Regions from separate parts of the Intestinibacillus sp. Marseille-P6563 genome, predicted to be linked through region 2. Evidence: predicted binding sites of a transcription regulator. Region 2 holds the regulator's gene; each other region holds the start of a gene.
What was found. The regulator Rex, encoded in region 2, represses fermentation and respiration genes when NADH is low (regulators of the CRP and FNR family bind a similar motif). The targets are predictions, from matches to a motif close to ATTGTTAANNNNTTAACAAT.
Positions count from the first base shown of each region.

Region 1: the regulator Rex is predicted to act here: its motif matches at 2,329-2,348, upstream of EFB11_RS14490 (acyl-CoA dehydrogenase).
Region 3: the regulator Rex is predicted to act here: its motif matches at 1,364-1,383, upstream of EFB11_RS15655 (butyryl-CoA:acetate CoA-transferase).

Region 1 covers NZ_UWOD01000002.1:1,275,002-1,284,968, forward strand. Annotated here, with positions in the region: gene acrA (acryloyl-CoA reductase electron transfer subunit beta) at 1-132, opposite strand, end outside; gene acrB (acryloyl-CoA reductase electron transfer subunit gamma) at 156-956, opposite strand; gene EFB11_RS14490 (acyl-CoA dehydrogenase) at 979-2,124, opposite strand; gene EFB11_RS14495 (hypothetical protein) at 2,534-2,929, opposite strand; gene EFB11_RS14500 (GntR family transcriptional regulator) at 3,364-3,735, shown strand; gene EFB11_RS14505 (ABC transporter ATP-binding protein) at 3,732-4,439, shown strand; gene EFB11_RS14510 (hypothetical protein) at 4,459-5,322, shown strand; gene EFB11_RS14515 (VanZ family protein) at 5,507-5,962, shown strand; gene EFB11_RS14520 (NAD(+) synthase) at 6,107-8,014, shown strand; gene mutT (8-oxo-dGTP diphosphatase MutT) at 8,032-8,415, shown strand; gene EFB11_RS14530 (4Fe-4S binding protein) at 8,510-8,722, shown strand; gene EFB11_RS14535 (4Fe-4S binding protein) at 8,719-9,291, shown strand; gene trxA (thioredoxin) at 9,369-9,677, shown strand; gene EFB11_RS14545 (Crp/Fnr family transcriptional regulator) at 9,736-9,967, opposite strand, start outside.
Region 2 covers NZ_UWOD01000001.1:131,198-141,164, forward strand. Annotated here, with positions in the region: gene EFB11_RS00650 (saccharopine dehydrogenase family protein) at 1-1,252, opposite strand, end outside; gene speB (agmatinase) at 1,274-2,128, opposite strand; gene speE (polyamine aminopropyltransferase) at 2,115-2,969, opposite strand; gene EFB11_RS00665 (aminotransferase class I/II-fold pyridoxal phosphate-dependent enzyme) at 2,976-4,430, opposite strand; gene speD (adenosylmethionine decarboxylase) at 4,427-5,203, opposite strand; gene EFB11_RS00675 (redox-sensing transcriptional repressor Rex) at 5,695-6,348, opposite strand; gene EFB11_RS00680 (isocitrate/isopropylmalate family dehydrogenase) at 6,369-7,529, opposite strand; gene EFB11_RS00685 (aconitate hydratase) at 7,660-9,582, opposite strand; gene tsaD (tRNA (adenosine(37)-N6)-threonylcarbamoyltransferase complex transferase subunit TsaD) at 9,762-9,967, opposite strand, start outside.
Region 3 covers NZ_UWOD01000002.1:1,496,088-1,506,054, reverse strand. Annotated here, with positions in the region: gene EFB11_RS15665 (hypothetical protein) at 1-488, opposite strand, end outside; gene EFB11_RS15660 (hypothetical protein) at 494-1,111, opposite strand; gene EFB11_RS15655 (butyryl-CoA:acetate CoA-transferase) at 1,418-2,758, shown strand; gene EFB11_RS15650 (GNAT family N-acetyltransferase) at 2,762-3,178, shown strand; gene EFB11_RS15645 (hypothetical protein) at 3,233-3,421, shown strand; gene spoVAC (stage V sporulation protein AC) at 3,503-3,940, opposite strand; gene EFB11_RS15635 (helix-turn-helix domain-containing protein) at 4,033-4,374, opposite strand; gene EFB11_RS15630 (TrpB-like pyridoxal phosphate-dependent enzyme) at 4,821-6,200, shown strand; gene EFB11_RS15625 (chromate transporter) at 6,239-6,778, opposite strand; gene EFB11_RS15620 (chromate transporter) at 6,781-7,335, opposite strand; gene EFB11_RS15615 (DHHW family protein) at 7,505-9,367, shown strand; gene EFB11_RS15610 (sugar phosphate isomerase/epimerase family protein) at 9,548-9,967, shown strand, end outside.

The sequences.
Region 1 (9,967 bases), on a different contig from region 2:
CATGTCGTCGGCCAGCTTGCGAGCCTCCGAGATCAGCTCCAGTACGGTCGGCTGCAGCTTGCCCTGGCGCTGCTCACAAAATACCCATACGCCGGAAAAATCGGCCAGGTTGGTGTTGTTAAATTCAGCCATTGTTCTAAGTTCTCCTTTCGAAATTAGATGATGTGCTTCTTCAGCAGTTCAGCAGCCAGCTCTGCGCAGGTGTTCTTGTCCGCGCCTTCCAGCATGCGGCCCTGGCCCTTCTGCGGCGGGGTGAACGACTTGAAGATGTTGGTGGGAGAACCCTTCAGGCCGATGGTGTCCAGCTCGATCAGCGGATCATCCTTCAGGGTGTTGTAGTCATATACGTCGACCGGCTTGTTGTAGCAGTCGAAGATACCGCCAACCGACATGTAACGGGGCTCGTTGAGCTCCTTGATGCAGGTCAGCAGGCACGGAGTCTGGGTCTCGATGGGCATGTAGCCGTCTTCCAGCATACGCTTTACCGTTACCTTTGCGCCGTCCTTCTTGATGTCGGCAGCGTAGGAGATCTGCGGGATGTTCAGCTTTTCAGCGATCTGCGAACCTACCTGAGCGGTGTCGCCGTCGATTGCCTGACGGCCGCACAGTACCAGGTCGTCTGCTTCCAGACCGATCTTCTTGATTGCAGCAGCCAGGATCTGGGAGGTTGCAAAGGTGTCCGAACCGCCGAACTCACGTGCCGATACCAGCACGCCACGGTCTGCACCCATTGCCAGCAGCTCACGCAGCATGCCTTCTGCCGGCGGGGGACCCATGGTTACAACAACAACTTCACAGCCGGTGTTGTCCTTCAGGGTCAGCGCTGCTTCTACGGCGTTCTTGTCGTCCGGGTTGATGATCGTTGCCATCGATGCACGGTTCAGCGTGCCGTCCGGATTTACCGCTACCTTACCGGAGGTGTCCGGTACCTGCTTTACACAAACGATTACTTTCATGATTTCAGTTTTCCTCCCTTGATTACTTCTTGAGAACCTCGCGGGCGATAACCATACGCTGTACCTGGGAAGTGCCCTCGTAAATTTCGGTGATCTTTGCGTCGCGCATCATGCGTTCCATCGGGTACTCACGGATGTAACCGTAACCACCGTAGATCTGTACGCACTTGGTGGTAACGTCCATAGCAACTTCTGCTGCGAACAGCTTTGCCATAGCCGCTTCCTTGGTGTACGGAAGGTCATGGTCCTTATTGAAAGCAGCGCGGCGAACGAGCAGACGAGCTGCGTCGATCTTGGTGGCCATGTCGGCTACCATCCACTGCAGGCCCTGGAACTTATCCAGGCTGCGGCCGAACTGTACGCGCTCCTTCATGTACTGAACAGCCTTGTCCAGAGCGCCCTGTGCCAGACCCAGTGCCTGAGAAGCGATACCGATACGGCCGCCGTCCAGGGTGGTCATAGCGATCTTGAAGCCGCCGTTTTCCTTACCGAGCAGACGGTCTGCCGGGAGCTTCATGTCTTCAAAGATCAGCTCCGAGGTCTGGGAGCCGCGGATACCCATCTTATGCTCGATCTTACCGATCTTGAAGCCCGGGTCATCCTTATCAACGATGAATGCCGAAATACCATGGTTGCCCTTGGACTTATCGGTCATTGCGAAGATTACATATGTATCAGCAACGCCACCGCCGGTGATGAATACCTTGGAGCCGTTGATCAGCCAGGTGCCGTCTTCCTGCTTAACAGCAACGGTCTGCTGAGCTGCCGAGTCGGTACCGGCATTGGGTTCGGTCAGACCGAATGCACCGGTCTTATGGCCGTCGATCAGAGGACGGAGCCACTTTTCCTTCTGCTCCGGGGTGCCGTACTTGAAGATCGGCCATGCGCCCAGAGTTGCGTGGGACGACAGGATACAACCGGTGGTGCCGCAGAACTTGGATGCTTCTTCGATTGCGATCGAGTAGCAGATGGTGTCGCCGCCGGAGCCGCCCAGTTCCTTCGGGAACTGAATGCCCATCAGACCGTACTTGCGGAGCTTTTCAACCGTCTCGATCGGGTAACGCTCCTGCTCGTCGATCTCAGCCGCGATCGGCTCGATCTCGTTTACCGCAAACTCACGGCAGAGCTTCTGCATCATTTCCTGCTGTTTTGTAAGCCTAAAATCCATGCTGTGAAACCTCCCAAAATTTTATTCATTCATGAATTTCAATACGCGGGCCTTGCCCTCTTTATAGCCAGACCAGCGTACGCTCTCCCGCCTCTTCTTCAGCTTTTGCGGGTGGTGTTACAGCGCCGCCTTCTACTATAAAGGCTTGTGTATTTTGGGCGCGCTTTTTCGCGCGTCTATGACTATTATAACGCATCCAAACACTTTGTCAATAATTTAACGGCGCATTTTTGGAGAAATAAAACAAAAGAAATATAGCAAATTGCGCATCCTTGCGTACCTTTTCACAACTTGTCTAAAATTTCACAAATCTTACCCAAAACTTCACCAAAAGAAAATTCTATGTAAACAAAACCGCCCACCCAAACGGGTGAGCGGTGGATTCATACGGCAAATTTGGCCGTTATTTTCAGGAATATCTTGGATTTTTGCTCGTCCAGCCATAGCCGGCCAGAAAGGCGGCCGCATGGACGACCCACGCGGGGCATCGAGTTTCCAGCATCCGCAGCAGCGGCGGCAGCGCGCCGGGCAGAATGCCGCTCCACCGCAGCACAAAGAACAGCACAAACGCCAGCAGGACGAGCCGAATTCCCAGAACGATTTTTGTCCGGCCCCACGCCGGCAGATTCCCCGGGAAACACAGACCGCACAGCAGCGCCGATGCAGTCGCCAGAACGCCGGGCAACAGATTGGGCATCATGGAGACAGGCGCCCAGATTGCGAGGTCCTGCGCAAACAGGGCAAACTCCACGCTGGAAAACGCCATGTAGGCGATCAGCCAGACAATCGCAAGCCATCGTTTCATTGTACATCCCGTCCTTTCCGGCTATCATATAAACCATTATGCGCCCGTAATGCTATCCCATAGATTGCTGATGACCGTATAAAAAGATGCTTGCGGATTCTGAAGCGCAACCCAGAGCAATGCCGCCAGTAAGAGTATACTGATCACAAGGATTCCCCAAAAGCAGTACCACCTTTGCTTTGGCGTCATATCGTTTCCTCCTTAGTCCTTTACAGTAAGAGTGTATCACGGTTTGATTCCCAAAGATATTCACAAATCTGCCAAGTGTGCCTTTGATATTTTGTCTATTCTTCTTGAAATTTCCTGTTGCGAAATGGTTTTCTCAAACGTTCTAGTTTCACAAAAAAATTTTCCTTTCCCCTCTTGACAAACGGCCTTGCTATCTGTATGCTTGTATTAAGCACTTAGTACAACGACACAAAGGAGGAACGGGCATGAATTGGAAGTTTACCGATGACCGGCCGATCTGGGTCCAGCTGACCGAACAGCTCACCCTGCGCATCGTATCGGGCGAATACGAACCAGGCGGCGCTTTGCCGTCGGTGCGGGCACTGGCCGCCGAAGCGGGTGTCAACCCCAATACCATGCAGCGCGCGCTTGCCGAACTGGAAAATCAGGGGCTCGCCGAAACTCGGCGCACCGCGGGGCGGACGGTGACCGAAAACTTGGAGCTCATCCAAAACACGCGGCGCAAACTGGCGTTTGGCCGCATCGATGCCTTCCTGGCATCCATGCGCGCACTCGGCTACACCGATGAGCAGACACGCTCGCTCATCGCACAATGGGAAAAGGAGGATAAATCATGAATGAATCTTTGATCGTTGCCCGCGGGCTGACCAAGACTTATAGCGCGGTACCGGCGCTCGACCACATCGATCTGACCATCGGCAGCGGCCGCATCGTAGGTCTCTTAGGCCCCAACGGTTCGGGCAAGACGACCTTTATAAAATTACTCTGCGGACTTTTGCAGCCCACATCCGGCATATTGACCATCGACGAGCATGCGCCTGGCATCCATACCAAAAGTGTAATCTCGTATTTGCCTGACCGCATGTACTTTGCCGACTGGATGAAGACTTGTGATTTGACCGACTTTTTTGCCGACTTTTATGAGAACTTTGACCGCGCCAAGGCGGTCGAGATGCTGGCAGCGCTGAATATTGGTCCCAACCAGCGGCTCAAGACCATGTCCAAGGGCACCAAGGAAAAAGTCCAGCTCGCGCTTATCATGAGCCGGAAAGCCAAACTGTACCTGCTCGACGAACCAATTGCAGGCGTGGACCCGGCGGCACGTGACTTTATCCTCAACACCATTTTGACCAACTATAATGAAGATGGTACGGTCATGCTGTCCACGCATTTGATTGCTGACATCGAGCGCGTGCTGGATGAAGCCATCTTCTTGCAGACCGGACACGTTGTGCGTCACGATACCGTGGACAACATCCGCGAAAACGAAGGCAAATCGGTCGATCAGCTCTTCCGCGAGATCTTCGCTTACGGTGTGTAATCGAAAGGGGGTTTTCTTGATGTATCGCAAGCTTTGCAAATATGAATTCAAATCCATTGCCCGCACCCTGCTGCCCATCTATCTGGCAGTTATTGCGGTATCCATTATCAATGCTTTTTCCGAAAAGATCGGCAGCGGCAGTTTGATGAGCGGTTCCTCGTTTCTAGGTACCGGATCGCTTTTCAGCAACATTCTGGGTCTGTTTCAGGCAGTGGCTGCCTTCGCGTACTTCGGTGTGCTGGTCGCCTTGTTTGTCCTGACCACGGTGGTTATCATCCAGCGGTTCTATAAAGGTCTTTTGTGTGACGAAGGGTATCTGATGTTTACCCTGCCGGTCAAGACCTGGCATCTGGTCGCGTCCAAGGCAACGGTCGCCTTTGTGATGTCGGTGGTAAGCGGCATTGCAGCGATGATTTCCATTTTGATTTTGGGGCTTGGTGCAACTGCGGACCCGCTCGGCCTGCTGGCCAACCTCTTTGATTTCCAGGGTTGGGCGCGGGTGCTCCATCAGCTCAACATCCAGTATCCGGCTTGGCCGCTGTATGTGATCGAATTTATTGTGATGTGTATTCTGACTGCCTTGGCGGCCCTGTTTCACGTCTATGTTTCCATGGCGATCGGCCATCTGGCCAGAAAGCACCGCGTGATGATGAGTGTGGTGGCGTATATCATCATCTCGATGGCGCTGAGTTTCATCAGCGGGTTTGTCCTGATTCTTGTAGGGGCTTCCAATCTGTACATCGGTGCTTGGTTGGCGCAGCTGTCCCCCACAGCTAACATGCATGTGCTGCTGATCGGTATGATCCTCTGGAACTTCATCGAACTGGCTGTGTTCGCGATTGGCACCGAACGCATCTTGTCCAAAAAACTCAATCTCGAATAAGCGCTTCCGAACGGCGTGGGATCAGGAGAAGGGAAACCTTCTCCTTTTTTGTATTATTTGTCTTTTTTGCATCCTATTTTTGTCTATTTTGTCAATTTGAATTATAACCCAAATTTGGTATTCTTGATATAGAGATGTTCCGGAAATCTCATACGTTTCGATTTTGTTCAGGAGATATACCCTAATGAAGAAAGAACGTTATGCCCGTCTGGCGCTCCTCGGCTACTTTGTCCTATTGGTTGCCGCCTTTGTGTTCACCCGTATGGACAGCCTTGTCGGGTATCGACAGGAAATGCAATGGTATTTGGAATACTATGGCTGGCTTCCGCACAACTACGTGCCGTTCCAGACCATTGGCCTGTATCTAAGTCAGCTGCCCAGCACCATTGCGCTACGCAATCTGTTCGGCAACATCCTCGTTCTGCTGCCATTCGGGGTGCTGCTGCCGTGGGGCTTTGCCCGTTTCCGCCGATTCGGCCCGTTCCTCGGCGTGTGCGCCCTGTTTTGCGTCGGGTTGGAAGTTTTCCAGCGCCTGACTCTGACCGGTACCTTTGATGTGGATGACATCATTTTAGGGTTCATCGGTTGTCTGGCCGGTTTCCTTGTTTTTCAAGGTCTATATAAGATGTATCATACATAAGTCAGACCCCCATGCGAGGGCAGGAAAGTTCCTGCCCTCGTTTTTTGGCGCGCGTTTTCGAGCGGCATTTCGGTTGCATCGATGGGAAAACCGGGATATAATAAAAGTAATCGTATTTTAAGGAATTCGGAGGATATTTCCCCTATGAAAGACGGATTTTTAAAGGTTGCAGCCGCGACCCCGCGCATCCGGGTGGCCGACTGCTCGTATAACGCTTCCCGCGTGGAAGCCATGGCCGCCGAGGCGGCCGAAAACGGTGCGGCCCTGCTCGTATTCCCCGAGCTGTGCCTGACCGGTTACACCTGCGGCGACCTCTTCTTGCAGGACAGCCTGCTGCGCGGCGCCGAGCAGGCGCTCACCCGCGTGCTGGACGCTTCGGCCCGCCATGCCATTGTGCTGGTGGTTGGCATGCCCTTCCGCCTGGGCGGCGCCTTATATAATGTAGCGGCGGTCATCTGCCGCGGCAAGCTGCTCGGTCTGGTGCCCAAGCACAACATTCCTAATTACTCAGAGTTTTATGAAGCCAGACATTTTACATCTGGTAGAGGCATTCAACCCATGACCGTTCAGGTCTGCGGTCAGGAGACATTGTTTGGCGACGGCCTGCTGTTCCGCTGCACTGGACTGTCCTCGTTCGTGCTCGGCTGCGAGATCTGTGAAGATCTGTGGGTGGCCAATCCGCCCAGCTCCTACCTGAGCGCGGCCGGTGCAACCGTGATCGCTAACCCGTCGGCTTCGGATGAGACCATCGGCAAGGCAGCCTATCGCCGTGAACTGGTCAAGGGCCAGTCGGCTCGCCTGCTGTGCGGCTATGTCTACGCCGACGCTGGCATGGGCGAATCGACCCAGGACCTCGTGTTCTCCGGCCATGACCTGATCGCCGAAAACGGCGCCCTTCTGGCCGAGAGCAAGCGTTTTTCGACCGGCATCGTGTATTCCGAACTGGATTTGGACCGTCTGCTCCATGAACGCCGCCGCATGAACACCTTTGAAGCGCAGCCGGGTACCTGCGTGGAAATTCCGTTTGATCTGCCGCTGCGCGACACGGTCCTGACCCGTCCGTTTGCCCAGACCCCCTTTGTCCCGACCGACAAGACCGATCTGGAAATCCGCTGCGAAGAGATCCTGCACATGCAGGCCACCGGTCTGGCCACCCGCATGCAGCATGCCCGCTGCAAGACCGCGGTCATCGGCCTGTCGGGCGGCCTGGATTCCACGCTCGCGCTCATCGTGACCGTGCATGCGTTTGATATCCTCGGCATCGACCACAGCGGCATCCACGCCGTGACCATGCCGTGCTTCGGCACCACCACGCGCACCAAGTCCAACGCCATGCGTCTGGCCGAAGGCTATGGCGCGACCTTGCACACCGTGGACATCAAGGCTGCGGTCAACCAGCATTTCGAGGACATCGGCCACAGCTGGGACAACCAGAACGTCACCTTTGAAAACGCGCAGGCGCGTACCCGTACGCTGGTGCTGATGGACCTTGCCAACGAAATGGGCGGTCTGGTCATCGGTACGGGCGACCTTTCCGAACTCGCGCTCGGCTGGGCGACCTACAACGGCGACCATATGAGTATGTATGGTGTCAATGCCTCCATCCCCAAAACGCTGGTGCGCTATCTAACCGCCTATGAAGCCGCGCATGCGTCCGGGGTACTCAAAGAAAGCCTGCTCGACGTGCTGGGCACCCCGGTATCGCCCGAGCTGCTGCCGCCCAAGGACGGCGAAATCAGCCAAAAGACCGAAGAGTTGGTCGGCCCCTATGAGTTGCATGACTTTTTCCTGTATTATATGGTGCGCTTCGGCTATTCGCCGCGCAAAATCTTCCGCGTCGCGCGTCTGGCCTTCCAGGGCACCTACGATGACGAAACCATCAAAAAATGGCTGGTCATCTTCACTCGCCGCTTCTTCATCCAGCAGTTCAAGCGTTCCTGCCTGCCTGACGGCCCCAAGGTCGGTTCGGTCACGCTCTCGCCCCGCGGCGATTGGCGCATGCCGAGTGATGCGGTCAGCGAACTCTGGCTGAGCGAAGCCGAAAGCCTGTAAGAAAGAAGGCATCCCCTATGGCAACCGAAGTCGTTGCGGCCCTCATCCGTCGGGACGGACGCATTTTGATCTGTCAGCGTCCACCCCGGCAGTCCCATCCGCTCAAATGGGAATTTGTCGGCGGCAAAATTGAACCGGGCGAAACGCCCGAACAGGCCCTCGCGCGCGAATGCCGGGAAGAACTCGGCATCGAAGTGCAAGTCGGCGGCCTGTTTATGGAAGTCACCCACGATTACCCGGACAAGACCATCCATTTGCGGCTATATGAATCCACGATTCTTTCCGGCGAGCCGCAGAAGATCGAACCATCCGATTTGCGGTGGGTCACGCCGGCGGAGCTGACTGACTTCCCCTTCTGCGAAGCCGATGTCGTGATTTTGGAGCGACTTCAGCAACTGTGACCTCATCACGGTCGGCCGCGAATCTTTGTAGTATACTGACTGCATCAAGATGAAAGGCCTGCCCATCTGGGCAGCCCCGAGGAGGAACCGAATGATGCAGCAAACCAAGCGCCGCCCCCGCCGGGCTGAGGTCGATGAAAGCCTGTGCGTTGCGTGCGGCTGTTGTGTGAAAGTGTGCCCCAAAGCGGCCATCCATGTGGAAAAGGGCATCTTTGCCCAGGTGGACCCCGGCCTTTGCGTCGGCTGCGGCCTGTGCGCCAAAGCCTGTCCCGCGTCGGTCATCGAGATTCGGGAGGTGGACGCATGAATCAGAAGCATTGGTACGATTATCTCTGGATTTTTTCCGCGACCTATCTCATTTTGGGATTTTTCAACATCCTATTTGCCTGGCTGGGCATGTTGTGTTTTCTGATTCCGCTCATCATCGCCATTGCGGGCGGAAATAAAGCCTATTGCAACCGCTACTGCGGCCGCGGCCAGCTCTTTTCCCTGCTCGGCGGACGGTTCGGCCTGTCCCGCAAGCATAATGTACCGGCATTTCTCAAAAGCAAATGGTTCCGGTACGGATTTTTGACCTTCTTTATGGTCATGTTCGGCCTGATGCTGTTTAACACCTATCTGGTGTTCGCTGGCAGCCGTGACCTCGGTCAGGTCGTCACCCTGCTGTGGACCTTCAAGCTGCCCTGGCACTGGGCCTATCATGGCACGCTGTTTGCCCCCTGGGTGGCGCAGTTCGCGTTTGGGTTTTACAGCGTCATGCTCACTTCGACCGTGCTGGGACTCATTACCATGGTACTGTTCAAGCCGCGTTCGTGGTGTGTGTACTGCCCGATGGGCACCATGACCCAGCTGATCTGCAAAGCGAAAAACCGGTGACTTTGTCACGGTAGAAAACCGACAAACCGGGTATACTAGAATCATCCAAAAAACTTCTACGAAAGGGGCATATGAAAATGTCTGTTCTCCATATTACCAAGAATAACTTCCAGTCCGAAGTGCTGGAATCCGACCGACCGGTCCTGATCGACTTCTGGGCAAGCTGGTGCGGCCCGTGCCGTATGGTTGCCCCCATCATTGAAGAGATCGCTGCCGAAAACGATCGCTTCAAGGTCGGCAAGATCGATGTAGACGCTGAGCCCGAACTGGCGGCACAGTTCCGCATCATGAGCATCCCGACCCTGATCGTTATGCAGGGCGGCAAGGTGGTCAATCAGGCCATCGGCGCTCGCGGCAAGGATGACATCCTCAGCCTGATCCCGTAATGATATTTCCCTGGAAATAAAACAAACCGCCGCAGGTGTTACACCTGCGGCGGTTTTTTCATTCGGCCAGATCGCGCAGCCGTTTGCGGTCGGTGAGTTCCACCACCCCGCGCGCCAGCCGCACCATGCCTTCCGACTGGAAATACTTGAGCATGCGTGTGACCACCTCGCGGGCGGTGCCCATATGGGCGGCGATCTTTTCATGGGTGATGGACAGGGTGTCGGTCTGCTCGATCTGGCTTTCCTCGAGCAGAAAGTCAGCCAGGCGGCTGTCGAACCGCTTGAACAAG
Region 2 (9,967 bases):
CCAGTACCGGAGCGTCGTTGATCTGCCACGGCAGGCCCCATTTATTAAGCGCATCCATGTACGGATCGGGATCAAACTCTTCCACGGTGTATACGCCGGGCTTGTTCCATTTGCCGGTCAGCAGCATCATAGCGCCGATCATTGCCGGCACACCGGTGGTGTACGAGATCGCCTGCGAACCGACTTCCTGATAGCATGCCTGATGGTCGCAAACATTGTAAATATACGCAGTCTTTTCCTGGCCGTCCTTTTTGCCGGTAAAGATGCAGCCGATGTTGGTCTTGCCCTTGGTGCGCGGACCCAGGGTTGCCGGGTCAGGCAGCAGCGCCTTAAGGAACTGAATCGGAACAATCTGATGTCCTTCGAACTCGATCGGCTCGGTGGACAGCATGCCGACATTCTCCAGACACTTCATATGGGTCAGATAGCTCTGCCCAAACGTCATAAAGAAGCGGATGCGCTGAACACCCGGAATATTCTTGGCCAGGGACTCGATCTCCTCGTGATGCAGCAGGTACATATCCTTCTGGCCCACCTGGTCAAAATCATACTCGCGCTTGATGCTCATGGCCGGAATCTCGACCCAGTGACCGTTCTCCCAGTACGAGCCAGGTGCAGAAACCTCACGCAGATTGATTTCCGGGTTGAAGTTGGTTGCAAACGGATAGCCGTGGTCGCCGCCATTACAGTCCAGGATATCGATGGTATCGATCTGATCGAACAGATGCTTCTGTGCATATGCGCAATAAGCCTGCGTAACGCCCGGGTCAAAGCCCGAACCGAGCAGCGCCGTCAGACCGGCCTTTTCAAACTTCTCCTTGTACGCCCACTGCCAGGAGTAATCAAAGTAAGCCGAAAAGCCTTCTTCCTTGCAGCGTTTGTCATAAACAGCCCGCCAAGCCGGGTCGTTAATGTCCTCGGGCTCGTAGTTAGCCGTATCCATGTAGTTGACACCGCATTCGAGGCATGCATCCATAATAGACAGATCCTGATACGGCAATGCGATATTCATAACCAAATCGGGCTGCACCTTGCGGATGAGCGCCACCAGTTCATCAACCTTATCGGCATCCACCTGTTCGGTCGTGATCTTGGTCTTGGTGGTACCTTCCAGCTTTGCCTTGAGCGCGTCACACTTGGACTTGGTGCGGCTGGCAATGCAGATTTCCTCGAATACTTCGCTGTTTTGGCAGCACTTATGAATCGCAACCGATGCGACACCGCCGCAGCCGATAATCAATACCTTTCCCATTTTTATCGTTCCTCCTATATCTTAATCTTGCAGCGCCAGCAGCATTTCCCGAACGATTTTGCATGCCACTGCGGTCGATGCACCGCTCGGGTCATAGTGCGGACTGAGTTCATTGACATCACAACCAACAATATGCAGCTTGCTGCATACCAGCGTTGCCGCGATGCGCAGCGCTTCAAACGAGATACCGCCCGGTTCTGGGGTGCCTGTGCCGGGAAATACCGACGGGTCGAGCACATCGAGATCAAGCGTAAAATATACCGGTTTATCGCGCAGTTTTTCAACGATCTGCGCCAACCCCTCGGTGTTAAAGCGTTGGGTGCGGACATGATCTTTGCCCCAGCGCCATTCCTCGCGGTCGCCCGAGCGAATCCCAAACTGATAAATGCGTTCATCGCCGAGCAGATCCCAGCAGCGGCGAATGACACAGGCATGCGACAACGGTTCACCCAAATAGTCTTCACGCAGGTCGGTATGCGCATCAAAGTGAATGATGTGCAAATCGGGATGCCGCTTGGCGCAGGCACGAACCGCGCCCAGCGTCACCAAATGCTCTCCACCCAGCAGAAACGGAACTTTTCCATCCTGTAAAATACCGTCTGCACAAGCTTCAATCTCCGCAAGTGCCGATTCCGGTCCGCCAAAACGAAGCTCCAGATCGCCGCTGTCCAAAATCGCATAATCGGTCAAATCTCGGTCCTGATACGGTGAGTAGCTTTCCAGTCCAAACGATTCCGAGCGAATGGCGTGAGGCCCAAATCGGGTACCCGGACGGAAAGAAGTTGTCGAGTCATACGGTGCGCCGAACAACACGACATTTGCCTGCTCATATGGCGCATCACAGGCCAAAAAGGTTTCGGTGTTAGCGTTCAACATCTTGCAGCAATTCCTCCACATAGGCCGGCAGATAAAAGGCACCCTTATGCAGTGTGGTGGTATAATACCGGCATTTTAAGCCCAATAGATTCCAGTCGGTTTCCCGCAGGTCTTTGAGCGGATGATATTTTTTCGAAGCAAATCCAAACAGCCAATGTCCGGACGGATAGGTCGGAATGTGAGCCTGATAGACCCGGCTGATCGGAAACGACTCCACAATGCGCTTGTGTGCACGTTGCATGGCGACCGCATCGGCATCGTAAAACGGGCTTTCATGCTGGTTTACCATGATACCATCTTCGCGTAAAGCCTTGAAGCAGTTGCCGTAAAATTCACGGGTAAACAGGCCCTCGCCCGGACCAAACGGATCGGTCGAATCGACGATAATCAGGTCATACGCATCCTCACAGCGGCGAACAAATTTCAGCCCGTCCGCATAATGGATGGTCAAGCGCGGGTCGTCAAACCGGCACGCCGTCTGCGGCAAATACTTTTTGCACACTTCGACAACGAGCGGGTCAATCTCCACCATGTCAATGTGCTCAATGGACGCATAGCGGGTCAGTTCCCGCACCACGCCGCCATCGCCCGCGCCAATGACGAGCACCTTGCGGATATTCGGATGCACCGCCATGGGCACATGGGTAATCATCTCGTGATAGATAAATTCGTCCTTTTCGGTCAGCATCATGTAGCCGTCCAGCGTCAGGAAACGTCCGAACTCGGGCGAATCAAAAACATCGATGCGTTGAAATTCACTTTTCCCGCTGTAAAGCTGCCGGTCGACCCGGATAGAAAGCTTCACATTCGGTGTATGCGCTTCTGAAAACCAAAAATCCAAACCAGCTCACACCCCTTTCAGTACATTCAGCCGTTCGATCCCTGCATCCTCTGGCCCGGTCATCGAGCAGCCCTTTTCTTTGGCATATTCGATATAATCCAAAATTTGATCGGTAATGCGTTCACCGGGCGCCAAAATCGGAATGCCCGGCGGGTAGCACATGACAAATTCACTACATACCCGTCCTGCGGTTTCCCGCAGCGGCAGCGACTCATGCGCCGCATAGAACGCCTGCTGTGGCGATACGGCGACCTCTGGGTCGATGTATTCCTGCTCCATCAGGCCGGTCTTATCCCCACCAAAGCGGCGGCGAATTTCGGCCATGGCACCGACCAGACGCTCGATCTCGCGTTCGCGGTCGCCGATGGAAATATAGGCTAAAATGTTACCCAAATCACCGAATTCAATCTGAATATCGTATTCATCGCGCAGCAAATCATACACTTCAATGCCGGCCAGACCAATATCGAGCGTATGTACCGACAGCTTGGTGACGTCAAAATCGTAAATGCTGTCGCCGTTGATAAGTTCCCGCGAATAGGCATAATACCCGCCAATGGCATTGATCTCCTCGCGTGCATACTCAGCCAGTTCTACGACTCGTGCAAAGGAAGCCTTGCCGCGCAGCGCCAGATTCCGCCGCGAAATATCGAGCGAACTAAGCAGCAGATACGAACCGCTTGTCGTCTGTGTCAGGTTGATAATCTGCCGCACATGGCCTTCGCTCATCGCGGGACCTGCTAGCAGCAGAGACGACTGGGTCAGGCTGCCGCCCGATTTGTGCATGGACACCGCCGCCATATCGGCGCCGGCCGCCATGGCAGACACCGGCAGATTTTCTCCAAAATAAAAATGTGTTCCATGAGCTTCATCTGCCAGACAGAGCATACCGTTGCGATGCGCCAGATCGACGATCGAACGCAAATCGGAGCAGATGCCGTAATAGGTCGGATTGTTGACCAGAACCGCTTTGGCGTCCGGATTTTCCCGGATAGCGCGTTCGACATCCGACACCCGCATGCCGAGCGGAATCCCCAAACGATCGTCACAAGCCGGGTTTACATAAACCGGAATCGCCCCGCACAATACCAAGGCCCCCATGACGCTGCGATGCACATTGCGCGGCAAAATGATCTTCTCCCCGCGCGCTACGACCGAAAGTACCATGCTTTGCACAGCCGAAGTCGTTCCGCCGACCATCAGGAACGCATGTGCCGCGCCAAATGCTTCTGCGGCCAAAATTTCGGCATCTCGAATGACCGAAACCGGATGGCACAGATTGTCCAGCGGCTTCATGGAGTTGACATCCATCTGCACACAGGTCTCACCCAACAAGGCAGCAAGTTCGGGATTTCCCCTTCCCCGCTTATGGCCCGGCACATCGAACGGCACCACACGCATTTTGCGGAAGCGTTCCAATGCTTCGTAAATCGGGGCCCGTTCCTGTGTTAATTGCTTCATGCGTTTTCTCCTTGGCTGTAAATGTTGCGTCCGCTGAAGATTTCGATCATCTCGCGACGGATATTTTCCATAATTTCCAGCCGCACCCGCGGCGGCAGTTCATAAGCATCGGTTTTGAACAAATAGTTTTGCAGATCGATGTCCTTCAGCATCATTTTCGTATGGAACAGATTGGCTTCATAGACATTGATGTCTACGGCGTCATACCGGCGCAGGGTCGCCGGCTCAATGTAATCCTGAATCGATGCAATGTGGTGGTCCAAAAAGAGCTTTTGGCCGTCTACATCGCGGGTAAAACCGCGCACACGATAATCCATGGTGATGATATCTGAATCAAAGGAGCCAATCAAATAGTCGAGGGTGGAAAGCGGCGTGATTTCGCCGCAGGTCGCCACATCAATGTCCACACGGAACGTCGCCAGACAGGTTTCCGGGTGATATTCTGGATAGGTGTGCACGGTAACATGGCTTTTGTCCAAATGAGCGACCTGAGTCTCTCCAATGGGGACCATGGATTGCTCGGAAATGAGCAGCGTGACAGAGGCGCCTTGGGGGTCAAAATCCTGCTTGGAAATGTTCAGCACATTGGCTCCGATCATGTCGGTCAGTGTGGTCAGGATATTGGTCAAGCGCTCGGAGTTATATTGTTCATCGATATAAGCGATGTAATCCTTTTGTTCACGCGGTGTTTTGGCATAACAAACGTCATAAATGTTAAAACTGAGCGCTTTGGTCAAATTATTAAACCCATAGAGTTTGAGTTTTTGTTCCATCGGCGGCCCCTCCTCCAGTAAAATAAAAAACGCAAGCACCGGCATCGTGCTTGCGTTTGAATTCCATATCCCAATCCGATACTTTCCCGCAGAAAAGCCCATGGATTGCAAGAAAATGAGATACAGAATGATGAGATCAGAGTCTATATAGCAAATATTTTACTTTTACTACTCTTATTGACCGTTTCACAAGCTTGATGTGCACGCTGCACACTGGTTATAAAGTAACCAACTTATAAAATTTGAGCTGTGGGCTCAATCAATAAGGCAACGAAAAAGTTGCCGCTCGGCAGTCGACCCGGCTGTCCGCATGGCCTTAACCCGAAAACGGGTGGTCGAAAAATATTTACATGAAAGATCACAGCATTGCTGCATTTCATACTTTAATAATAATATACCCGATGGCGAAGAATGTCAAGAAAGAAATTCTCGGTGTGCCCCGACGTAAAAAGAAACGACATCGCGTCTGCCATGTCGTTTCTTATGAAGCTTTATTCGTCCGCAGCTTTCGCATCCTCAGAATCTACCGCATAGCAGAGAATCATCAGACTGTCGGAAAAGTGCACATTTTCAACCGGAATGCCCAATCCTTCCAAATGAAGGTCCTCTCCGGTAAAATTCCACAGGCCACGGATACCATGGTCGACCAGATTTTTGGCCATATAGGGCGCAATCCCATGCGGTACCGTCAACACCGCAACATCTGGATGATGCTGATCGACATAGTCGTACAGTTCGGCCACGTCGCGGATGTTGACCGGTCCGAAATCCATGCCAACGACTTTTTTATCGGCGTCAAATGCACAAATCAAATCAAAACCGCTGGCTTTGAAATCAAAATTCTTCAAAAGTGCGCGGCCAATATTACCGACGCCGACCAAAATTGCTTTTCGCTGACGATGGATGCCTAAGATCTCTCCCAGGCCTTCGCACAGCTTTTCCACGTTATAGCCATATCCCTGCTGTCCAAATCCGCCAAAACAATTAAAATCCTGTCGGATTTGCGATGCGGTCAATCCCATCGATTCCGCAAGCGCACGGGATGATATACGTTGCACACCATTCGCCCGGAGCCTCGAAACATAACGATAGTAGCGGGGAATGCGGTGGATGACCGCCCGGGATACCTTCTGTTTCTTGTCCAAAGCGAAGCCTCCTACTTATTTCAATCGAGAGAAGCAATGGTTTCCAGCACGTAATCGGTAAACTCCTGCGCAGTTGCGCCGGTATCACGGCCGGTGATCACATACTTCTTCTTTTCATACATACAGATATCCAAAGCGCGATCGAGTTTCTTTGCCAGTTCGATCTCGCCAATGTGTTCGAGCAGCATGACCGATGCACGCAGTACCGACGACGGGTCGGCATACTTTGCGCGGCCTTCCTGCACCATACGCGGCGCCGAGCCATGGATTGCTTCGAACATCGCATACCGCTTGCCGATGTTAGCCGAACCAGCCGTACCAACACCACCCTGGATTTCCGCAGCTTCGTCGGTGATGATATCGCCGTACAGGTTGGGCAGTACAACGACCTTGAAATCACGGCGACGCTTGTCGTCCAGCAGCTTTGCGGTCATGATGTCGATATACCAGTCGTCAAATACGACTTCCGGATACTCAGCGGCAACCTTCTGGCAGGTATCGAGGAACTTGCCATCGGTCGTCTTGATGATGTTGGCCTTGGTTACACAAGAAACACGGTTCTTACCGGTCTTTTTCGCGTAATCAAATGCCAGACGGGCAATACGTTCACAGCCCTGCGAAGTCGCGACTGTAAAGTCGATGAACAGATCGTCCTCGATCTGCACGCCCTGCGAGCCGACTGCATAGCCGCCTTCGGTGTTTTCACGGTAGAACGTCCAGTCGATGCCGAGTTCGGGTACCTTCACCGGACGGACGTTGGCAAACAGGTCGAGCGCCTTACGCATTGCAACATTGGCAGACTCTACGTTCGGCCACGGATCGCCCTTACGCGGGGTCGTGGTCGGTCCCTTGAGGATGACATGGCAAGCCTTGAGTTCTTCCATGACATCCGGCGGAATAGCGCAGCCCAGTTCAGCACGGCGCTCAATGGTCAGGCCATCGATCACACGGAATTCAACCTTGCCCGCCTTGACCTTATCGGCCAGCAGGGTTTCCAGCGCATGCTGCGCCATACCGGTGATCATCGGGCCAATGCCGTCGCCGCCGCAAACGCCGATGATAATTTTATCCAACTTGGAATAGTCGATGAAATCGCCCTGCTCCTTCATCGCACGGATGCGCGCGAGCTGGCTTTCTACGACTTTTTCATATTGCGCAATTGCTTTTTCAGATAATGCCATTGGGGTGTCCTCCAACTAATCGATATTATTTTAACAATTTTTCAGCTAGTTGTCAACGAGTCGTCCAGACTCCTTTGGTCAGACGCCGGTAAAAAATTTGATGCAACCGTATCTTTGACAAAAATATGACTTAGCCGTTTTGCTTTTTCGCATAATTGAGCGTACCGCCTGCCAGCAGTGCACCGCGCTGACGGTCGGAAACTTCGCATTCCGCCTGGAAGGTGTAGCCATTGACAACTACCGTCACACGGCTGCCATTTTTAATTTCCTCGGCAATATGCGGCAGCTGGATGCTGTCGTTCAGGCTGATCTTATCGTAGTCTGCCGGGTCAACGAACGTCAACGGGATGATGCCCGAGTTGACCAGGTTGGCCTTGTGGATACGGGCAAACGACTTGACTAGAACCGCACGAACGCCCAGATATAGCGGCACCAGTGCAGCATGTTCACGGGACGAGCCCTGACCATAGTTTGCACCGCCGACGATCACGCCACCACCCTGCTCCTGGCAGCGAGCCGGGAACTTGGGATCGACGTTAATGAAGCAGTAGTTGGAGTAATACGGGATGTTGGAACGATACGGCAGCAGCTTGGCGCCAGCCGGCAGGATGTGGTCGGTAGTGATGTTGTCCTCGATCTTAAGGACGACCTTACCAGCATAGCTGTCTTCCAGTTCCTTGCCCAGCGGGAAGAGCTTGATGTTCGGACCACGACGTACTTCAACGGTGGACGGGTCTTCCGCGGGCTTGATAATCAGATTATCGTTGATATCAAAATGCTCGGGCATTTCGATGACCGGTGCCTCACCCAGCGTACGCGGGTCGGTCAGGACACCAGCCAGCGCCGAAGCGGCAGCCACTTCGGGCGAAACCAGATAGATCTGTGCATCCTGGGTACCCGAACGACCTTCGAAGTTGCGATTAAAGGTACGCAGCGAAACGCCGCCCGATTCGGGAGACTGGCCCATACCGATGCATGGACCGCAAGCGCATTCCAGAATACGAGCGCCGGCTGCAATGATATCCGACAGGGCGCCGTTCTTGGCGAGCATATCAAATACCTGCTTGGAACCCGGGCTGATGGTCAGCGATACATCCGGATGAATGGTCTTGCCCTTCAGGATGGCAGCGACCTTCATCATATCATAGTAAGACGAGTTGGTGCACGAACCGATGCAGCACTGGTTGACCGTGATCGGGCCGATCTCGGTGACCGGCTTCACATTGTCGGGCATGTGCGGCATCGCAGCCAGCGGCACCAGCGTATTAAGGTCTACCGTGTATTCTTCATCGTACTTGGCATCCGGGTCGGATGCGAGCGGTACATAAACATCGCCGCGGCCCTGTGCTTCCAGAAATGCCTTGGTCACTTCGTCCGACGGGAAAATGGACGTGGTGGCGCCCAGTTCAGCGCCCATATTGGTGATCGTTGCACGCTCGGGTACCGACAGCGTCGCAACGCCTTCGCCTGCATACTCTACAATCTTGCCAACGCCGCCCTTGACGGTCATCTGGCGCAGTACATCCAAAATGATGTCCTTGGCAGCGACCCACGGCTGCAATTTGCCGGTCAGGGTCACGCGTACCATCTTGGGCATGGGGATGTAATACGCGCCGCCGCCCATGGCGACCGCAACGTCCAGGCCGCCTGCACCAAACGCCAGCATACCGATGCCGCCGCCGGTGGGGGTGTGGCTGTCCGAACCAATCAGGGTCTTGCCCGGTGCGCCAAAGCGTTCGAGATGTACCTGATGGCAGATACCGTTGCCTGCCTTGGAGTAGTAGATGCCATGCTTCTTGGCAACCGTACCGATGTACTTGTGGTCGTCCGCATTCTCAAAACCAGACTGGAGGGTATTGTGGTCAATATAGGCAACCGATCGTTCGGTCTTGACCTGGTCGACTCCCATGGCCTCAAATTGCAGGTACGCCATGGTACCCGTGGCGTCCTGGGTCAGGGTCTGATCGATTTTCAAACCGATCTCCTGGCCCTGCACCATTTCCCCATCGACCAGATGTGCTTTCAGAATTTTTTCTGCAATCGTCATTCCCATTGTCTTGCATCGCTCCTCATGATGATCCGTGCGGCAAACCCTTGCCGCAGCTTTCCTCTATGTGACGGCTTCCACAGCCTTCTCCACGGCGTTGTGCCGTGCCCAAATTGTAAAAAAACGGCTTTCGAAACGAAACCCTTCTTATTTTAACGCAAAAGCCGCTGTTTTTCCAGAGTAAATCACGAAATTTTTTGACAAATCTTTTCGCTGATTTCGGCTGTTGCAAAAGCATTTTGCAGGGTCGTGCCCAGATTGCCGGCTTGGAATTCATAATACGCCTGGCTTCCGATCATGGCCGCATTGTCGCCGCACAAGTGGAGCGGTGGCAGATAAAGCTGGATCTTCCGGCGGGCTGCCATTTCATGCAGGGCTTTGCGCAGCCAGG
Region 3 (9,967 bases), on a different contig from region 2:
TCGAGCGCGGTGGTTTCCGGCTCGACCGGGCCTACATCAAAAACCAGACGGCCGATCTTGCGGTGTACCTCGCTCCCATCGGGCTGATGCAAAATCACCTCTTCGCAGGCCGCTGTACCCTGCTGCGCCGCCGAAAGCGTCAGGCTCAATCCGTCAAATACCATACCATCCTGCTGAGCCGGTGCCCCCGGTTCGACCACCTCGGCATCGATCACTTCTATCGGGCAAAAGTCATCCTCAAACACGAGTTCGACCGCGCTCGCCTGCTCAAGTGCAGGGTCTTTGGTTCCCTCTGGACGAAACGAGGTGAGCATCAGCGACCACTCTTCCCCTTCGGCTAGGGCAATATAGCCTTCCATCCAAGCAAAAAACGGGGTATTTTCCAACGCATTCTGCCCAGGTGCGGCCACCTGCGACGCCGGGCTGCATCCCGCGCCCAAAAGAGCGAATATCCCAATGAGGAACTTCCAGTTGCATGTTTTTCTCATGTCATTCACCCTTTGTTATTGATAAGCCTCCCATTTATCTTCTCTTTTGTAATAGCCAAAACCAGCAGGATACAAGCCACCCCTTTCGCCCATGCTGCAACCGCAGCGGAATCATCCTCTATTGTGACTTGTTTTCGCAAAAAATAGCGGTCGACTACTCCGTTTCTGCATTCTTCCACCTGAATCACAGTATTTTCTTCCGGTTGTTCTAAGGGCTTTGCATAGATTTCATAATCACCATTTGGATAATATGTCGCCGTTATATAGCTTTCTGCTGTCATATACCCTATGATGATATTATCCTTATATTTTGTGATTTCCCCTGCTTCTTCCATACCAGAAATGTTAAGATCCCACAATAACTCTTTATTGTACTGTATGATATCTCCAGGTAATACGCCAACTTGGTTGTCCTCTACTGCTACTCTTCGCAAGTCTTCATACGAATAATTGATTTCATCCAAGCTATAAGGTACAGGAATTGAATCATCACGTACAAACTCCACCAATTCAATCGGAGTCGCCGAATCCGGTTCTTGTCCCTGGGTATCGGAAACTGCCATCGCACAATTTGACGATAGAATCGTCATAATCAACAGGCCAGAGATAACTTTTCTTAGCATAAACTCGCTCTCCTCTTTATACTCTGAAAAGTTACTACATTTTTATTCTTGAATATATTTCACTTCCTTCCTTTTTTTGATTGTATCGCATTCATAGTTGCAATTCAATACCATTTATTTGTTCACCTTTCCGAATGTTCGTGGTTTATCACACTTTTCTTTTGCTTTTTGGTCAAATCCCGCATGGAAAATGTGTACATGTTGCGTAAATTTGGTTTTGGCGGCCCCGCCCGCTTGACGCTGCCCGCTTACATTGATATAATTTTGACAAAACGGTTATTTTAGAAGAATGAGGAGGAGTTTCCCATGGATTACAAAGCTTTATACAGCCAGAAACTGACCACCGCCGACGAGGCTGCTGCGGTCGTAAAATCGGGTGACTGGGTCGATTACGGTTGGTGCGTTGGCACCCCGGACGCGATCGACAAGGCACTGGCCAAGCGGCTGCCCGAACTGACCGACGTCAACTTCCGCGGCGGTGTTTTGATACGCGTGCCCGAGATCTACAAGATCGAGGACCCGGCAGCGCACATGACCTGGAATTCCTGGCACATGTCGGGCATTGAACGCAAGTTCATCTCCACCGGTGCTGGTTTCTATGCTTCGATGCGTTATTCCGAACTGCCGCGCTTCTACCGCGAAAACATCCGTCACGTAGACGTTGCGTTCCTGCAGGTTGCACCGATGGACGAGCACGGCTTCTTTAGCTTTGGCCCGCAGGCTTCCCACCTGCGCGCAATTTGCGACGTAGCGGACAAGATCTATGTCGAAGTCAACACCAATATGCCGCGCTGCCTGGGCGGCATGGAGGACTGCATCCATGTTTCCGAAGTGACCGGCATTGTTGAAGGCGACAACCCGGGTATGCCGCAGATGGGCTCCATCCCGGCAACCGACGTAGACCGCAAGGTTGCCGAACTGATCGTGCCCGAAATCCCGAACGGTGCTTGCCTGCAGCTCGGCATCGGCGGTATGCCCAACACCATCGGCGCGATGATTGCAGACTCTGACCTGAAGGATCTGGGCGTTCACACCGAAATGTATGTCGATGCGTTTGTCGACATCGCGATGGCAGGCAAGATCACCGGCCGTCATAAGAACATCGACCGCGGCCGTCAGGCATACGCGTTCGCTGCCGGCACCCAGAAGCTGTACGATTATCTGGACAATAACCCCGAATGTGCATCGGTCCCGGTTGACTACACCAACGATGTCCATGTCATTGCGGGCATTGATAACTTCATCTCGATCAACAATGCGGTTGACATCGACCTGTACGGCCAGGTAAACGCCGAATCCGCAGGCACCAAGCAGATCTCGGGCACCGGCGGCCAGCTGGACTTCGTCATGGGCGCATACCTGTCCAAGGGCGGCAAGAGCTTCATCTGCCTGGCATCCACCTTCAAGCAGAAGGACGGCACCATCGCATCCCGTATCCGTCCGACGCTGGCCAATGGCTCGATCGTCACCGATACCCGTTCGGCAACCCACTATGTCGTAACCGAGTACGGCATGGTATGCCTCAAGGGCAAGTCGTCCTGGGAGCGTGCTGAAGCGCTCATCTCTATCGCGCACCCGGACTTCCGCGAACAGCTCATCGCAGACGCTGAAAAGATGAACATCTGGAAGCGTTCCAACAAGCGCTAATCGATGACCATCCGGTCTTATCGCACCCTTCCGCCGGAGGCGGTGGCTATCCGGCAGGCGGTCTTTGTCGATGAGCAGGGCTTTGCCGAGGAGTTTGACGGCACCGACCGCGAGGCGGTGCATCTGGTCCTGTTTTTGCAGGATACCCCCACCGCGACCTGCCGGTATTACTGGAACCCGGAACAGGGCTGTCATGCCATCGGTCGTCTGGCCGTGGTACGGACCCATCGCGGACAACAACTGGGCGCTGCCATGCTGCGCGCTGCCGAGGAGCAGATCGCGCAGGCGGGCGGAACCCAGGCGGCGCTGGCCGCACAGATCCGCGCCCAGGGTTTTTATGAAAAACAGGGCTATCAGCCCCACGGTGCGCCCTTCGACGAAGAAGGCTGCCCGCATATCTGGATGCGCAAAGCGCTGTAAATCGCTGCATAAAAAAAGCGGACAGGCATATACTATCCTCGAGGTGATGAACAGATGGAACCCATTTCTTCCCGCGAGGAAACACTGTACGACTGCGTGCAGAGCCTGCTTTCAGCCGAGCCGCGCGCCAAAGAATACTATCTGGCGCTCAATGAACGCGAACAGGGTGAAGTCATCCTGCACGCGGACAGCATCTGCTCCTATGAGCGCCTGCAAAATTTCGTTTCCGGGCTGCGTGCCTGAATTTCGAGTTTCCCTAAGGGACCGGTCTTGCCGGTCCCTTTTTTATGTTTCCAAACAAAAAAAGAGCCCAAAGGGGCTCTTTTAGGAGAAAAAGAACAAAATAAAACCATAGATCACGCTGGCTGAAATGCCATACACCAGCACTGGTCCGGCGATGGTGAACAGCTTGGCCGCCATGCCGAGGATCAAACCTTCGCTTTTAAACTCCATGGCCGGGGAGACGACCGAGTTGGCAAACCCGGTGATGGGGACAATCGTGCCCGCGCCCGCGTATTTGGCGATCTTGTCATACAGGTGCAGACCGGTCAGCAGCGCACCCAAAAAGACCATGGTGATGGCGGTCGCTGCGGCGCTTTGTTCGGTGTCCAGTCCGCGCGTTTTATAGAACGTCGAAACCGCTTCGCCCACCACACAAATCAGGCCGCCGATCAGTCCGGCCAGCAGCATGTCCCGTCCGAGCGGCGACGGCGGCGATTCTTTCTTGAGCATGTACTGATATTCGGTGCGGTTGAGTTTCATGGGGATGGCCTCCTTTGCAGTGCCCGCCGCAGCGGGCCAACGATTGCACAAGGCTAGTTTGTCCCTTTTTTCCACCGCTATGCACCCGAAAATCAGCCGTGTTCGGGCAAATTTGGCAAATTTTTTTCGAGTTCCAGCAGGCCCTGCACGGTGCGCCGCCCGCGCGCATCCAGTGCGCGGAAGCCGGCCAGCAGCGTGCGTTCTTCGTCGGTCAGTGGCTCGGCCAGGTCCGGGCAGTCGCTGCGCCCGATGAGATAATCGACCGAAACCCGGAAATGGGCTGCCAAAATGTCGAGCGCTTCCAGTCCGGGCTGCCGCTTGCCCGATTCGTACATCGAATACGCTTCCCGGCTCACGCCCAGCAGACCAGCTACGTCATTTTGCGTCTGTCCCGCCGCCAACCGCAGCGGTTTTACCCGCAGCGAACCCGCCATATCGGTCCCCTCCTATCTTGCGTTTTCTTTTATGGTATCATAGCTTGGGCTGGTGTGCAAAGCCCTCCCGCCATCTTTCCCGCACAAAAAGTTTTCCCACTTTCGCTTGACAAAGTGGAAAGCAGCGCCTATAATAGCACCATAAGGCAAAACCGTTGACAAAGACGAGTAGCCCGGAAGCTGTCCTTTTAGAGAGCCGCAGATGGTGGAATTGTGGCAGGTGCAGGCCGGTGTGAATGGACTTTGGAGGGCAAGGCGAAAGGAAATATTTCCGAGTATCTGCGCCGGGTTCCCCACCCGTTACCAGAGGGGCGCGTATTTTGTACGCGGCCAAAGTGGGCGCTTTGCGCCAATCCGGGTGGCACCGCAGAAGAGTATTGAGGCTTCTGTCCCAGAATCATGGGACAGAAGCCTTTTTAAGTTTTTTCGATAAAGGAGCGATCATTATGCCGAAGATTCCGCACAGACTGTATTTGACCGAAGACCAGATGCCGCGCCAGTGGTACAACCTGCGCGCTGATATGCCCGAGCAGCCCGACCCCATGCTGAACCCCGCCACCGGCAAGCCGGTGACCGAAGAAGAACTGTATCCCATCTTCTGCAAAGAGCTGGCCCATCAGGAACTCGACGGCGAGACCCGTTACGTCGACATTCCGGCCGACATCCTCGAAGAATACATGATTTACCGTCCCTCGCCGCTCATCCGCGCATACAACCTGGAAAAGGCGCTCGATACCCCGGCGAAGATCTATTACAAGTTCGAAGGCAACAACACCTCGGGCAGCCACAAGCTCAATTCGGCCATCGCCCAGGCGTATTATGCCAAGCAGCAGGGCATCCAGCGCCTGACCACCGAGACCGGCGCCGGCCAGTGGGGCACGGCTCTGGCCGAAGCCTGCGCATACTACGGCTTGGAACTGGACGTCTTCCAGGTCAAGTGCTCGTATGAGCAGAAGCCCTTCCGCAAGGCCATCATGCAGGTGTTTGATGCCAATGTTGTCCCGTCCCCGTCCATGACCACCGAAATCGGCCGCCAGATTCTGGCCAAGGACCCGAACACCACCGGTTCGCTCGGCTGCGCCATCTCGGAAGCCGTCGAAAAGGCAACCCATACCGATTCGTGCCGGTATGTGCTCGGTTCGGTGCTCAATCAGGTGCTGCTGCACCAGTCGATCATCGGCCTGGAAGCCAAGACAGCCATGGAGATTCTGGACGAATATCCGGACATCGTCATCGGCTGCGCGGGCGGCGGCTCCAATCTGGGCGGCCTGATTGCACCCTTCATGCAGGATAAGCTGACCGGCAAGGCTGACCCGCGCATCATCGCGGTCGAACCGGCTTCCTGCCCGTCGCTCACCCGCGGCCGCTATGCGTACGACTACTGCGACACCGGCAAGGTCACACCCATGGCGCGCATGTATACCCTGGGCGCTGGCTTCGTGCCCTCGGCCAACCATGCGGGTGGCCTGCGTTACCACGGCATGAGCCCGATCTTGTCCAAGCTGTATCACGACGGCTATATGGAGGCCACCTCGGTCAAGCAGACCGAAGTATTCGAAGCAGCCGTTTACTTTGCCAAGAAGGAAACCATTCTGCCCGCTCCGGAATCGGCACACGCCATCCGTGCGGCTATGGACGAAGCCATCCGCTGCCGCGAATCGGGCGAAGCCAAGACTATTCTGTTCGGCCTGACCGGCACCGGTTATTTCGATATGACCGCTTACTCGGCTTACCGAGAAGGCATCATGCAGGACTACATCCCCACCGACGAAGATCTGGAACGTGGCTTTGCGTCGCTGCCCACCATCCCGGGCATTCAGGAATAAAAAAAGAGAAACCAGGCGGACTGCCTGGTTTCTTTTTTTTATGTGCCCAGATGAAAAACGACGCCCACCACCGCGGCAAAGGCGATATAAATAACCGGATGCCAGTCGGTCTTTTGGGTAGCGACCAGCAAGACCGCCGCCAGCGCGACCTGCGGCCAGCGCACGGCCATGCCCGCCAAAAACGTGGTTTTGGCGACCAGCAGACCGGCGGACGCAATCAGCGCCGTGGACGCCGGACGCAGGCCATAAAACGCATTGTCCACCAGCGTGCTGTGCCGAAAGCGCTCCAAAACCTGCGATATGAGCAAAATCACGATAATGGCCGGTGTAATCAGGCCGAGTGTTGCCACAATAGACCCCGGCAGACCGTCGGTCAAAAAGCCGACATAGGTGGCCGCATTGACGCCAATGGGGCCGGGGGTGGATTCGCTGATGGCGATTAGATTGGTCACATCGGTGTGGGTAAACCACTGGGTCTTTTCGCCCATGGCATAGAGAAACGGCAAGGTCGCCAAACCGCCGCCCACCGAGAACAGACCGACCTTGAAAAATTCATAAAACAGTCGCAGCAGGAGCATGCTCATTCCCCCTTCCGATAGCGCAGCCCGCGCATCAAAACGCCTGCCAGACCGGCCGCGATGACCAGCACCACGGGCGACAGACCGGTGAACATCGCACCTAAAAATACGACCGCAAAAATCGCCAGGGCGCCCGGATTGACGACCGACTTTTTCCACAGCTTGCGCACCGCGTTAAAAATCAGCACACAGACGCACACGCTGATGCCAGCAAAGGCATCCTGCACGACCGGATAATCGGCAAAGTTCTGCAAGCAGGCGGCAATGATCGCGATAATCACCAGGGACGGGAACACCACGCCCAACGTCGCCACGATGCCGCCGAGGATGCCCCGCCGCCGGTAGCCGATAAATGTGGCGGTGTTGACCGCAATAATGCCTGGCGTGCACTGGCCGATAGCGTAATAATCGGCCAGTTCTTCTTCGGTGGCCCAGCCATAATGTTCGACGATTTCCCGCTGGAGCATGGGCAGCATGGCATATCCGCCGCCAAATGTCAGCCCGCCGATACGGGCAAACGTACTGAATAACGTGAAATATTCTTTGAAAGAACCCAAACTTCTTTTGCCTCCTGCTAAACTTTTTTCTTTTATTGTATCACAGCGCTGTCTGGGTTGATACCTTGTTTTCATAAAAAAAAGACAAAGCAGTGGGAACTTTCCTGCGACTGCTGCGTCTATATGGTCAGGAGTCCTGAAAAAAAAGGAATAAAGGAGAGCAATGACGATGCAAAAGAAAAGACGTTTTACTGCGCCGGCAGCGCTGGCGCTGTCGCTTGCGCTGCTGGGCACGGTTCCGGCGTATGCAGCAACCGATATCAGCGGCCACTGGGCCGAAGCAACCATCAACAAGTGGCTGGATGCCGGTTCGATCAGCGGCTATGAGGATGGTACCTTCCAGCCCGACCGCGCGATGACCCGCGCCGAATTTGCCACCCTGCTGGCCAATGTAGTTTCCAAGGACGCCACCATCGGCGACGCGGTTTTTACCGACGTGACCGAAGGTCAGTGGTTCTACGAGCCGGTTATGAAGCTGGTCGCTCTGGGCATTATCGCAGAGGATACCACCTTTAACCCGGATGCTTACATCACCCGCCAGGACGTGATGACCATGGCTGGCCGCGCTTTCACGGTTTCCGGTTCGGGCGCTGACGGTCTGGCACAGTTCACCGATGCGGCGCAGGTATCCGATTACGCGGTGACCGCGGTTTCCGGCTTTGTGGAAAAGGGCTATGTCAATGGCTATCCGGACGGCACCCTGCGCCCGCTGGCACAGATCACCCGCGCCGAGTGCGTCCAGATGCTCGACGGTCTGGGCGTTGTCGCCGAAAAGGGCTCGCTGGAAGATATCATGGCCCGCGTCTATGCTGGGGTCGATGCCGAAATGCCGGCAGTTTCCAACACCCGCATCACCACTGAAAATTCGGAATATTACCTGGGGCTGAAGAATCTGGACGATGTACAGGAAGCAATCGGCTCGGATGCCCTGATGAGCTCGGTTGCCCATTCGGTTTGCCTGGTACGCGCTAAGGACGGCGTGGATGTCGAAAAGCTGATGGAGACCATCCGTACGTCGGTCAACCCGCAGAAGTGGATCTGCGTGGGCGTAGACCCGGAAGACGTTGTTGTCGTCAACCAGGGCAATCTCATCCTGCTGGCTATGGATGCAGAATATTCGCAGGCCATCGCGGACAGCTTCCTGGCGCTTGACCTGTCGGAAGAAACCCCGGAAAATCCGGAGACCCCTTCAGAAGATAAGCTCAAGCCGGATGCAAACGGCCTGATCCAGGCAGACGGCTATTACATGGACTTCATCGGCGAGCTGCGCCCGGATTCCATCACCCGCTTTGCCGACAAGGTGGACAGCCTGTCGGAAACCTATCTGCAAAACGCAAACAGCATCTACTATGCGGTCGTACCGAGCAAGGCATACTTTGTCAACGACCGTCTGGAAACCCCGTTTGATTACGACACCATGAACAAGATGCTCGACGAAGGCATCCAGAGCGCCAAGAAGATCGACCTGACCGGTGCGCTCGAGCTGACCGACTACTGCGTGACCGACCCGCACTGGAAGCAGGACAAGCTGCAGGAGGTTGTGGACCGTCTGGGCGACGCCATGGGCTTCTCGGCTGACCTGTCCAAGATGACCGCCAACACGGTGGAAAACTTCACCGGCCAGCATGGTTACAACAAGGAAGGCTTCCCGTCCGAAACGCTGACCTATCTGACCAGCGACGTCATCGACGGCGCGACGGTGGACAACTACCAGAAGCCCGACTTTACCAAGGTGTATGACACCGCGGCACTGTCGTCCGATTCGCCGTATGATCTGTTCCTGTCCGGCCCGACCCCGCTGCTGACCATCACCAATCCGGCAGCCGAAGACGGCAAGGATCTGGTCATCTTCCGCGATTCGTTCGCATGCAGCCTGGCTCCCCTGCTCATCGAGCAGTATCATACCATTACTCTGGTGGACATCCGCTACATGGCAAGCTCGCTGCTGCCGCAGTATGTGGACTTCACCGGCAAGGATGTTTTGTTCCTCTACAACGAACAGGTTGTCAACCACAGCGAAATGCTGCGATAATTTCTCCTCTGCCAGCGCCCCACTTGCGGGCGCTGGCTTTTTTGTGCCCCGAAACTTTCAAATCCTTGCGGTTTTGGCCGGGCAGCCTGTCTTTTCCCCTGGCCTTGTGCTACAATAAGGGCAGAGAAGCGGGCCCGGCGGCAGGCCGGTCCGGAAGAACAGAAAAGGAGGCCCCTCAAGATGCTGAAACTCGGATTCAACGAAGCGACCTGCAAGGAAAATTCCTCGGTCGAAAAAGACCTCGAGCTTTGCGAAAAATATGGCTATGACTACATCGAACTGCGGCTCGACATGCTCAAGGAGTATTTCAAGACCCATACCATCGATGACCTCAAGGCCTTTTTTGCAAAGAGCCACTTAAAGCCCTTTGCCTTCAACTCCATCGAGGACATCAACTTCCGCACCCCGGAGCAATGGGAAAAGCTCGTCGAGCTGTTCACCTTCGGCTGTGAAGTCGCCCAGGCCATCGGCAACAAGTACATGATCGTCGTGCCCACCATGACGGACGAATACAGCACCAAAACCGAAAAGGAAGTCTTTGAAGACTCGGTCGAGGTGTTAAACAAGCTGGCCGACATCGCCGAGCCTTACGGCGTGTGC